2 regions of the Microbispora sp. NBC_01389 genome follow, and region 1 is predicted to be linked to the other one. Evidence: predicted binding sites of a transcription regulator. Region 1 holds the regulator's gene; the other holds the start of a gene.
The links. The regulator HrcA, encoded in region 1, represses chaperone genes, less so after heat shock. The targets are predictions, from matches to a motif close to TTGGCACTCTCNNNNNGAGAGTGCCAA.
Positions count from the first base shown of each region.

Region 2: OG344_RS04780 (FmdB family zinc ribbon protein) is a predicted target of HrcA. The motif match lies at 2,182-2,208, and genes of this name have one in related genera.

Region 1 is NZ_CP109552.1:4,341,556-4,347,323, reverse strand. It holds gene OG344_RS19600 (PhoH family protein) at 1-19, opposite strand, end outside; gene OG344_RS19595 (histidine triad nucleotide-binding protein) at 79-423, opposite strand; gene OG344_RS19590 (SigE family RNA polymerase sigma factor) at 671-1,150, shown strand; gene OG344_RS19585 (hypothetical protein) at 1,147-1,821, shown strand; gene OG344_RS19580 (16S rRNA (uracil(1498)-N(3))-methyltransferase) at 1,834-2,568, opposite strand; gene dnaJ (molecular chaperone DnaJ) at 2,732-3,868, opposite strand; gene hrcA (heat-inducible transcriptional repressor HrcA) at 3,869-4,882, opposite strand; gene OG344_RS19565 (DUF3097 domain-containing protein) at 5,059-5,768, shown strand, end outside.
Region 2 is NZ_CP109552.1:1,046,322-1,052,089, forward strand. It holds gene OG344_RS04770 (5-formyltetrahydrofolate cyclo-ligase) at 1-558, shown strand, start outside; gene OG344_RS04775 (potassium/proton antiporter) at 590-2,095, shown strand; gene OG344_RS04780 (FmdB family zinc ribbon protein) at 2,224-2,580, shown strand; gene OG344_RS04785 (S-methyl-5'-thioadenosine phosphorylase) at 2,664-3,470, shown strand; gene OG344_RS04790 (SAF domain-containing protein) at 3,484-4,077, shown strand; gene OG344_RS04795 (D-alanyl-D-alanine carboxypeptidase family protein) at 4,082-5,203, opposite strand; gene OG344_RS04800 (hypothetical protein) at 5,342-5,768, opposite strand, start outside.

The DNA of each region.
Region 1 (5,768 bases):
TGTGCTGTGACTCGGACATGGGCGGCCCTTGCGGCCCTGATCGCCTCCTCGGTTCCCTCTAATGCTACTGCGGTGTTTCTAGCCTGGGGGCCAGGTGAGGCTCCGGCCGCCGAGCACGTGCGCGTGGACGTGGAAGACCGTCTGCCCGGCCCCCGGACCGGTGTTGAGCACGACCCGGTAGCCCGGCTCGGCCACACCCTCCTGGACGGCCACCGCGTGGCAGGCCTTGAGCAGGTCGTCCGCGAGGCCGTCGTCGGCCGCGGCCAGGGCGGCGGCGTTCTCGTGATGTGCCTTGGGCACGACGAGGACGTGGGTCGGGGCCTGCGGGTTGATGTCGCGGAAGGCGAGCGCCCGCCCGGTCTCCAGGACGATCTCCGCCGGGATCTGCCTGGCCACGATCTTGCAGAATAGGCAGTCGGTCACGCGCCTCAGCCTAACGGTCGCCGACGACGATTGATGACGGCAATGATCCTCCCGGCTACTGTGGTTGTGCGAGACTTCACCAGACAACCCCCCTAGTGTCGCGCGAGGACACCGTCGGGCCATGCCCTCTAATGATTCGGAAGAACGTAAACCCCCCGGGGATGACGAGCGTCCTATTGACGTGACCACCGAGACCCTCGTGGCCGAAAGGTCGTTGGGGACGGTGCCCGTCGGGTGGGATGCCGACATGGCCGTGACGGCGCTGTACAGCGCTCACTATCGGTCACTCGTGCGTCTCGCGGTGCTGCTGGTTCGTGACGTGGCCAGCGCGGAAGAGGTCGTTCAGGACGCGTTCGTCGCTCTCCACGGAGCGTGGCGGCGCCTGAGGGACACCGACAAGGCACTGGCCTACCTTCGCCAATCGGTCGTGAACCGCTCGCGTTCGGTGCTGCGGCACCGCGCGGTCGTCGAGAAGTACGCCCCGAAGGGCCTGCCGGACGCGCCGAGCGCCGAGAACGGCGCCATCGGCGAGCTCGAACGCTCGGCCGTCATCGAGGCGCTCCGCGGCCTGCCCAACCGGCAGCGCGAGGCGCTGGTGCTGCGATACTACGGCGACCTGTCGGAGGCCGAGATCGCGCACGCGATGGGCATCAGCAAGGGCGCGGTGAAGAGTCACACGTCCCGCGGCATGGCCGCACTACGGATGGCACTGGAGCAGTTCTCATGACCTTCCCGTCCGACGACGAGTACGGCGAGTCGCTTCGCCGTGCCCTGCGCGCGGAGGCGGACTCGGTCGTGCCGTCTCCCGAAGGACTCGACATCATCCGCCGGCGGATCGACCGGCGGGGCCTGCGCGGCCTGCGGAACGTGCTGTGGCTGCGGGTGGGCGCCGCGGCCGCCGGAGCCGTCCTCGCGGCGGGCGCGGTCGTGATGCTCGTCCCCGGCCTGCGCGAGCAGGTCGCCGACCGCACCGGTATCGCGGTGTCGGGCGACGCCCGCGAGCAGGACCCGGAGAGCTCGACCGTGACGCGCCCGCCCGCCGAGGGGGCCGCCTCGCGGCCCGGGGTGGTGATCATCGTCACCACCAGCCCGAGCCCGTCGCACGAGCGGACCAGCCCGTCTCCGTCGCACCGTCCGGGCCCGGCCACCAGCCCGTCGCCGTCGCCGTCCGACCCCTGCGCGTCGCCTGCGGCGCGGGCCGGAGTGGTCGACCCCGAGCCGACCCTGCCCGCGACGTGCCCGCCCGTCCAGACGGCGCAGTCCGCGCCGCCGTCGGCCACGCACACCGCCGCCCCTTCGTCGGCTCCGCCCACGGCGACCGCCACGCCATCGGCCACCCCCAGCCCCCCGCCCACGGAGACGGTCACGCCCAACTCGGCCGAGACCCCCACTCCCTGACGACGGCGGTTCTCACCAGCGGCCGCAGCGGGCCAGCAGGACGGCCGCCGCGGCCACGCCCGCCGTCGAGGTGCGCAGCACGGTGGGGCCGAGCAGGGCCGGTACGGCTCCCGCCGCGCGGAACCCGGCGATCTCCTCGTCGGTGACGCCGCCCTCCGGGCCGACGATCATCACGATGTCGCCGGGGACGTCCGGCAGCGTGAGGCGGCTCAGCGGCTCGGCGGCCTCCTCGTGCAGCACGACCGCGAGCGCCGCCGCCGAGACGAGCGAGCGGACCCCCGCGGTCGTGGCCTGCTCGGTCACCTCGGGCAGGTGGAAGCGCCGGGCCTGCTTGGCCGCCTCGCGCGCCGTGCTCCGCCAGCGGGCGAGTGATCTGCCGGCCCGGTCGCCCTTCCACTGGGTGACGCAGCGGGCGGCGGCCCAGGGGACGATCACGTCCACCCCTGCCTCGGTCATCATCTCGACCGCGAGCTCGCCCCGGTCGCCCTTGGGCAGGCCCTGCACGACCACCAGCCTCGGCCGCGGGGGAGGCACCTCGTACCGGCGCAGCACCTCGGCGGTCAGCGCGTCCTTGCCGGCCGACGTGACCGTGCACTCGGCCACCCGGCCCGCGCCGTCGGTGAGGTCGACCCGCTCCCCCGCCCGCAGGCGGCGCACCGACGCGGCGTGCCGCCCCTCCGGCCCGTCGAGGACGATCGTGTCCCCCGCCTGACCGGCCGCCTCCGACAGGAACACCGGAACGCTCATGCCACCCCCTCGCCTGGCGGCTCGGGGTCACGTCGTACCGAAGGCACGCGAGTCAGCACCGCGCGAAACGCACTGTGCCTACCGATTCGCTCGCTCCGCTCGCTCATGCCACCCCCTCGGGCTCGCGTGAGCGGGCCATGTGGTGTCCCCCCGATCCGTTCGCTCAGCGGCCGTTGAAGGCGTCCCGCAGGCGCGAGAAGAAGCCCTGCTGGCCGGGAGTGAACTTGCCGGGCGGCCGTTCCTCCCCGCGCAGCTTCGACAGCTCCCGCAGCAGTTCCTCCTGCTGCGGGTCGAGCTTGGTCGGCGTCTCGACGGTCACGTGGATCAGCAGGTCGCCCCGGCCGGTCTCGTTGAGCCGCTGGATGCCCTTGCCGTACAGGGGGATGACCTGACCGGCCTGGGTGCCGGGCCGCACGTCGATCGCCTCCGCGCCGTCGAGCGTGTCGACCGACAGGACGGTGCCGAGCGCGGCGGCGGTCATGGGGATCTGGACGGTGCAGTGGAGGTCGTCGCCGCGGCGTTCGAAGATCTGGTGCGGCCGCTCGACGATCTCCAGGAACAGGTCGCCCGGAGGGCCTCCGCCCGGCCCGACCTCGCCCTCGCCCGCGAGCTGGATGTGCGTGCCGTCCTCGACGCCGGCCGGGATCCGCACCTTGATCGTGCGCCGGGTCCGGACCCGTCCCTCGCCCGAGCACTCAATGCAGGGGTGCCGGATCACGCTGCCGTACCCGCCGCACTGAGGGCAGGGGCGGGACGTCATGACCTGGCCCAGGAACGAGCGGGTGACCTGTGAGACCTCGCCCCGCCCGTGACACATGTCGCAGGTGTCGGGGTGGGTGCCCGACGCGGCCCCGGAGCCCTGGCAGACGTCGCAGACCACGGCCGTGTCGACAACGATCTCGCGCGTGGTGCCGAAGGCGGACTCCGCGAGGTCCAGCTCGACCCGGATGGTGGCGTTGCGGCCCCGGCGGGCGCGTGAGCGGGGACCCCGCGCGCCGCCGGCGGAACCGAAGAAGGCGTCCATGATGTCGCTGAAGGGGAAGCCCGCGCCGAAGCCGCCCGCCCCGGCCGGCCCGCCGCCACTCGCGAACGGATCGGCGCCCATGTCGTACATGCGGCGCTTGCCCGCGTCGGACAGCACCTCGTACGCCTGGTTGATCTCCTTGAACCGCTCCTGGGTCTCCGGGTCGGGGTTCACGTCCGGATGCAGCTCCCGGGCGAGACGGCGATACGCCTTCTTGATCTCTTCCTGGCTGGCGTCGCGCCGGACGCCAAGGGTCGCGTAGTAGTCGTTGGACACTTATGACCCCGCCAGGATCTGGCCCACGTACCGCGCGACAGCGCGCACCGCACCCATCGTCACCGGATAGTCCATTCGTGTCGGGCCCAGCACTCCCAGCCGGGCCAGTTCCTTGTCGCCCGAACCGTATCCGGCGGCCACGATAGAGGTGCCGCGCAGCCCGCTGTAGGGGTTCTCGGATCCGATTCTGACGGTGAGTTCGGACAGCCCGCCGGTCTCGCCCAGCAGGCGCATGAGCACGACCTGCTCCTCCAACGCCTCAAGCACGTCGCGCAGGCCCACGCTGAAGTCGGCGCCCGCCAGATTGGCCGTACCGCCGAAGACGATCTTCTCCTCGTGCCGCTCGACGAGCGTCTCCAGGAGCACGGACATGATGGTCGCCACCACCGGTCTCTCCTCCGGCGGCAGCCGTTCGGGAATGCCGGCCACGGTCTCGGGCACCTGCGAGAGCCAGCACCCGTCGAGGCAGCCGTTCAGCACGGAGCGCAGGTTCGCGATCCGGTCCTCGGCGAGCGCCTCGGGCAGATCGACCACCCGCTGCTCCACCCGCCCGGTGTTGGTGATCAGCACCAGCATGACCCGGCGCTCCGCCAGCGGAACGATCTCCACGTGGCGGACCGACGACCGGGTGAGCGAGGGATACTGCACCACGGCCACCTGCCGGGTGAGCTGCGCGAGCAGCCGCACCGTGCGCATGACGATCTCGTCGAGGTCGACCGCCCCGGCGAGGAACGTCTCGATGGCCCTGCGCTCCGCCCCGGACAAGGGCTTGATCTGCGACAGCCGGTCGACGAACAGGCGGTATCCCTTGTCGGTGGGGACCCGCCCGGCGCTGGTGTGCGGCTGCGTGATGTAGCCCTGCTCCTCCAGCGCCGCCATGTCGTTGCGGATGGTCGCCGGGGAGACGCCGAGGTTGTGCCTGTCCGCCAGGGCCTTGGACCCCACCGGCTCATTGGTGGACACGTAGTCCTCGACGATGGCGCGCAGGACGGCGAGCTTGCGGTCGTCGAGCAATGTGTCACCTCCCTGTACCTCGGAAACACCGACCTTGGCACTCTGTGTTCCCGAGTGCCAAGTGTACGGCTACGACCGCTCGGCGTGCGATAACGAGGAGACGATCAGGGGCAACGCGACGTGATTGCGGGCGCATCGGGCGAGCCGGCGGCCCGGGATTTGCTAGCGTTCCCCGCATGTACGGGCGGGACGTGCTTTCCGGAGACTGGCGGCGGCCACGGCGGGGGCAGATCCCCGAGATCCCGGCCGAGCCCGGCCTCGTGGTCGAGGACGCCGAGGGCCGCTTCTGCGGCGCGGTGGTGGACTGCGACAAGGAGGCCGTCACGCTGGAGGACCGCTTCGGGCGGCGGCGGGTGTTCCCGCTGACCCCCGCCGGGTTCCTCCTCGACGGCAGGCCGGTGACGCTCGTCCGTCCGAAGGCCCGGCCGTCCGGCCCGCTGCGGAGCGCCTCCGGGTCGATCGCGGTCGGGGGGCTGCGCGCCCAGGTCGCCAAGGAGAGCCGCATCTACGTCGAGGGCGTCCACGACGCCGCGCTGGTCGAGCAGATCTGGGGCCACGACCTGCGCGTGGAGGGGGTCGTCGTCGAGTTCCTGGAGGGCGTCGACGATCTGCCCGCGATCGTCGAGGAGTTCGGCCCGGAGCCGGGCAGGCGGCTGGGCGTGCTCGTGGACCACCTGGTGCCCGGCTCCAAGGAGAGCCGCATCGCCGCCCGGGTCTCCGGCGCGGACGTGCTCGTCGCCGGGCACCCCTTCGTGGACATCTGGCAGGCGGTCAAGCCCCGGGCGCTCGGCATCACGGCGTGGCCGGACGTGCCGCGCGGCGTGCCGTGGAAGGAGGGCGTGATCGCCGCCCTGGGCTGGCGGATGGACCCCCAGGAGGCGTGGCG
Region 2 (5,768 bases), 3.3 Mb from region 1:
CGTCGCCGTATCCTCCGCGACCGGTCGGAGCTGGACGAACGCACACAGCGCGCGTCCTCGGGCGCGATCCGTGAGACGCTCCTCGACCAGCCGTGGGCGCAGATGGCCGGGCTCGTCGCCTGCTACTGGTCGATCGGGACGGAACCGTCCACGCACGGGCTGATCCTGGCCCTGTGGAAGCACGGCGCGACCGTGATCCTGCCGGTGCAGCGGCCCGACGGCGAGCTCGACTGGGCGGTGTACGACGGCCCGGACTCGCTCGCTCCGGGACCGTACGGGGTCATGGAGCCGGTCGACGTCCGGCGCGGGGTGGATGCGATCAGGACGGCCGCGCTGGTCCTCGTCCCCGCCCTCGCCGTCGACCGGGTCACGGGCGTACGGCTCGGCCGGGGCGGCGGCTTCTACGACCGGGCGCTGGCCCGCGTCGGGCCGAACGTGCCGACGGTGGCGCTGCTGCACGAGGGCGAGCTGATCGAGGGGGTCCCGGCGGAGCCGCATGATCAGCATGTACGGTTCGCTGCCCTTCCGAGCGGAATCGTCCGGTTATTGCAGGTGTGACAAGATTGGCGCAGGCGCGGCGAAGGGAGCGGTGGGTCTGAACATCTGGCTGTTGCTGTCCGCCGCCGTCGTCATCGCGGCCATCGCGTCCGTACGGATCGCGCACCGCACCGGCCTGCCCACCCTGCTCATCTATCTCTGCCTCGGGCTGCTGCTCGGCGAGCGCGGCCTCGGCGGCATCCACTTCGACAACGCGCACCTCGCCCAGCAGCTCGGCCTGATCGCGCTCGCCGTGATCCTGGCCGAAGGCGGCCTGACCACCAACTGGAGTCACGTACGCGACGCCGTGCCGAGCGCGCTCGTGCTCGCCACGGTGGGCATCGCGGTCAGCGTCTCCGTACTCGCCGCGACCGCCTCGCTCCTGCTCGGCCTGGACTGGCGGTCGGCGTTCCTGCTCGGCGCCGTGCTGGCCTCCACCGACGCGGCGGCCGTGTTCTCCGTGCTGCGGCGGCTGCCGCTGCCGCTCCGGCTCGCCGGGATCCTGGAGGCGGAGTCGGGCTTCAACGACGCGCCCGCCGTCATCCTCGTGATGACGCTGAGCGTGGGCTCGACGCTGACGCTCTCGGTGCCGGCCACCCTGCTGGACACCGCCGCCGAACTCGCCATCGGCGCGGCCGTCGGCCTCGCGGTCGGCCCGGCCGGGGCGTACGCGCTGCGCCGGGTGGCCCTGCCCGCCTCCGGTCTCTACCCGATCGCGGTGCTGGCGCTGGCGTTCGTCGCCTACAGCGGGGCGGCGCTGCTGCACGGCAGCGGCTTCCTCGCGGTGTACGTCGCGACGCTGATCCTCGGCAACGCCCGCCTCCCCCACCGCGCCGCGACCCGCGGCTTCGCGGAGGGCTCGGCGTGGCTCGCCCAGATCGGGCTGTTCGTGATGCTCGGCATCCTGGCCGACCCGGCGGAGCTGCCCGTCGTGATCGTGCCCGCCCTGGTGTCGGGGGTGCTGCTGGTCCTGGTCGCCCGGCCGGCGTCGGTCCTGGTGTCCAGCGTGGTCGTACGGCTCCTGCGTCTCGGCTCGATGCCGTGGCGGGAACAGATCTTCCTGTCGTGGGCCGGGCTGCGCGGCGCGGTGCCGATCGTGCTCGCCACCATCCCCTGGAGCGCGGGCGTGCCGGGGGCGAAGGGCCTGTTCAACGACGTCTTCATCATCGTCATCGTGTTCACGCTCCTGCAGGGGCCGACCCTGCCGTACCTCGCGCGGGTGCTCGGCCTGGCCGCCGAGGGCGAGGCGCGCGATCTCGACGTGGAGGCCGCGCCGCTGGAGGAGCTGAATGCCGACCTGCTGCAGGTCCGCATCCCGCGCGGGTCGCTCATGCACGGCGTGGAGATCTTCGAGCTGCGGCTGCCCACCGACACCATGGTGACTCTCGTCGTACGGAACGGGCGGTCGTTCGTGCCCGGTCCGACGACCCAGCTTCTGGTCGGGGACCAGCTTCTCGTGGTCACCACGGCGGCGCAGCGGGAGACCGTCGAGCGCCGCCTGCGCGCGGTCAGCCGCAAGGGCAAGCTGGCCGGATGGTACGGCGAACGCGGCGGCTGACCTGCTGTAGAGGCTGTGGGCGGACGGGACGTCGGGGGGCAATAAACCGGGCTGGTGTGGCGTTTGCGCTTGTTGGTTGAATACCATTAGCAATCGACCCGGTCGAGTGCCAGTCTCAGGAGGAGCGAGTGCCCACCTACCAGTACGCCTGTACCGCTTGCGGGGAGCAGCTGGAGGCCGTTCAGAGGTTCTCTGACGACCCGCTCACGGAGTGCCCGGCCTGCCAGGGCAAGCTGCGCAAGGTGTTCTCCGCCGTCGGCATCGTGTTCAAGGGCTCCGGCTTCTACCGGACCGACAGCCGTTCGTCGAGCACGTCGACGACCGCGCCGAGCACGACGGCGCCGTCGAAGTCCGCCGACTCCGCCGGCTCGGGTGACTCCGGTGGCTCGAGCGGTTCGCCCGCGCCCGCGCCCGCGAAGAAGGAGACCGCCTCGACCAGCACGTCGACGACCTCCTCGTCGTCGGGATCGACCGCCGCCGCCTGAGGTTGCCCACAGGGGTCTGATGTTGTCCACAGGGGCCGCCGGGCCGCGCCGGAGGCACGGCGCCGTTCGCTAGGGTCGGCCCCATGGTCAATCGCGCAGACATCGGGGTCATCGGCGGATCCGGGCTCTACTCCCTGCTGGAGGACGCCCACGAGGTCGACGTGACGACGCCGTACGGCCCGCCCAGTGACACGATCTCCGTGGGCCGCATCGGCGGCAGGTCCGTCGCGTTCATCCCCCGGCACGGCCGCGGCCACACGTATCCTCCGCACCGCATCCCCTATCGGGCGAACATGTGGGCTCTGCGGTCCCTCGGCGTCCGGCAGGTCCTCGCGCCCAGCGCGGTCGGGTCCCTGCGCCCCGAGATCGGCCCGGGCGCCCTCGTGATCCCCGACCAGCTCGTGGACCGCACCCAGAGCCGCGAGCAGACCTTCTACGACACGGGCGGCGCCGTCCACGTGTCGTTCGCCGACCCCTACTGCCCCTCCGGCCGGGCCGCCGCGACAGCCACGGCACGCGAGGCCGGCTGGGACACGGTCGACGGCGGAACGCTGGTCGTGATCGAGGGTCCCCGCTTCTCCACCCGCGCCGAGTCGCGGTGGTACGCGGGCGCGGGCTGGTCGATCATCGGCATGACCGGGCACCCCGAGGCCGTCCTCGCCCGTGAGCTGGCCCTCTGCTACACGACGCTCTCCCTCGTCACCGACCACGACGCCGGTGTCGAGGCTGGGGAGGGGGTCACCCACGAGGAGGTGCTGGCCTTCTTCGCGGCCAACGTGGAGCGGATGCGCACGCTGGTCTCCCAGGTCGTGGAGGCCCTGCCGGAGGATCGAACCTGCCCCTGCGGCAACGCCCTCGACGGCATCAAGCTCCCGATCGAGCTTCCCTGATGGTCGGGTTGTCATGCGCGCCCTGAAACGGCTTCCCGTGCGCCGTCGCCGTGCGGGCGCCGCGATCCTCGCCGGGCTCGCGGCGGCGTGCGCGCTGTCGGCCGTACGGGCGCCGCGGGGCGTGGAGGTGCTCGCCGCCGCCCGCGACCTCGCCGGAGGCAGGCTGGCCTCCTCCGACGTGATGGTCGTACGGCTGCCGCCCGACGCCGTGCCCGCCGGGGCGTACGCGGCCGGCTCCCCGGTGACCGGCAGGGTGGTCGCGGGACCGCTGCGCCGGGGTGAGCCGCTCACCGACGCGCGTCTCCTCGGGCCGGGCCTGTTCCGGCTCTCCGGATCGCCGGAGTCGGTCGCGACGCCGGTCCGGATCGCGGACCCGGGCGCCGCCCGGCTGCTGTCGCCGGGGGATGTGATCGACGTCCTGGCGGCGTACGAGGACGGCCCCTTCGAGGCCAGGACGGTCGCCCAGGAAGTCCGGGTGATCGCCCGGCCGCCGGGCTCCACGGACGGCGGAGGGCTGCTCGTGCTGGCCACGACTCCCGCCCAGGCCGCCGGGCTCGCCCAGGCCCAGGCACAGGGCAGGCTCTCGGTGACGATCCACCCCCGCTGAGCGGTTAGGGCAGGAGTGATCCGAGCTTGGGGTCGTACTCCCAGTGCCACGGCTCGAAGGGGCTGTGATAGGCCCAGTCGGGGTGGAACCAGCCATACTTCTTGCCGTTGGCCTCAAGCCAGTTGAACTGGACGGACCGGAAGCTCTGCACGCCGCCGCAGAGGTCGACGGCGAGCCCGAGCCCGTGGTTGCTCTTGCCCGGCGTGGCCGCGAACCCGGGCCGCCGGTAGTAGACGGCCTGCTGCTCGCCGAGGCTGCGGTAGCTGTCGGAGATGCACATCGGCGCGCCGAAGCGCTTCTTGTAGGCGATGTTGAGGTCGGCGAAAGCGATCGCGGCGTCGGCCCGCAGGGTCTCCCCGCGCTGCGGGAGGGGGCACAGGATGTTCTGGGGGAGGAGGCCGTTCGGATACTGCTCCGCCTGGGCGATCCGGGTGGGATCGCAGCCCCCCGCGCCTTCCGTCCCCTGGCCGATCTTCACGCCCAGCTTGACCAGCGCCTTGGTCAAGGACCGGACCAGAGTGGTGGAGCGCTTACGCATGATGGTGACCTGAGCGCTGAGCTGCGCCTCCTGGAGCAGGCTGGCCGCCCGCAGCTCCTGCGCCTCCTGCGCGAGCCGCTGCTGACCTTCGAGCAGCTTCGACGCCTCGCTGAGGACGGTGCTGTGCCCGGCGACCAGGTGCTGCATGTCGCTCATGCTGCGCAGGATGGCCGTGCCGTCCCCGCCGGCGATGAACGGGCTGAGGCCCCCGACCGAGGGGTCCTGGTAGAGCGACGCCGCCAGGTCGGACAACGGCTTGCGCAGCCTGTTGAACTCGGCCGTGGCCTCCTGGAGGCGGGTGAGCTTGCCCGCGAGCTCCTTCTCCACGCCCGCGAACTTCTTCTGCCGCGCCACCAGCGCCCGGTTCGCGTCCTCGATCGACTTGTAGGCCTTCTCAGCCTCACGCCGCAGCTCCGTCAGGGACGTGGGCTCCTTGCCGAGCTCGCCCGCCCAGACGGCGGCGTCCGTACGGGCGCTCGCGCCGACCGTCATGGGCACCGAGGCAGCCGCAGCCGTACCGGTCGTCGAGGCCAGCGAAGTCATCACCGTGACGACCGCGATCAGCCCGGCCGACCGAGGAGATGACACGCTCCGACTCCCCCGTTTGCGAACTCGTGACCTGGGTCAGGGACGCACGTTACTACAGCGTCCGGTGGGCCGGTGCCCTGGTTCGCCCAAGCGCTATCGACCGATCACGTCGCGTTTGCGCCTTTCCAGCTCATGCGCCTACTGCCCGCCGCCCTCCCGGCAGGCATCCCAGAGCCAGGTGTCCTTCCACTCCGAAGCACACGCCGGGCGCTCTTCCCGGGGTTCCGGCCTCTTGATGGGCCGCCTCTTCTCCTTCTCCGGGGCGCTCCGGGGGGCGGCCTTCCAGACTCGCCCGACAACCGGCGCGGGAACAGCGGGAAGCCGCACCAGCCCCTCGTAACGACGCGCCGGCCCGTACGGCTCCGGCACCGGCGTCGGATCCAGTAGCGTCTTTGCCGTCTGCGCGGCCCGGTCGGCGTTTGTTAGCGCCCGGGCCCCCGACGGCGCCTCGGCGGACAGCCCCGGCCCGGCACTCCGTACTCCGCCGGCAGGCGCGGCGGGCACGCGCCGGACCTCATCCGCCAGGCCGCTCCGCGTACGTTCCCCGTAGCCCGCGAGATCGGCC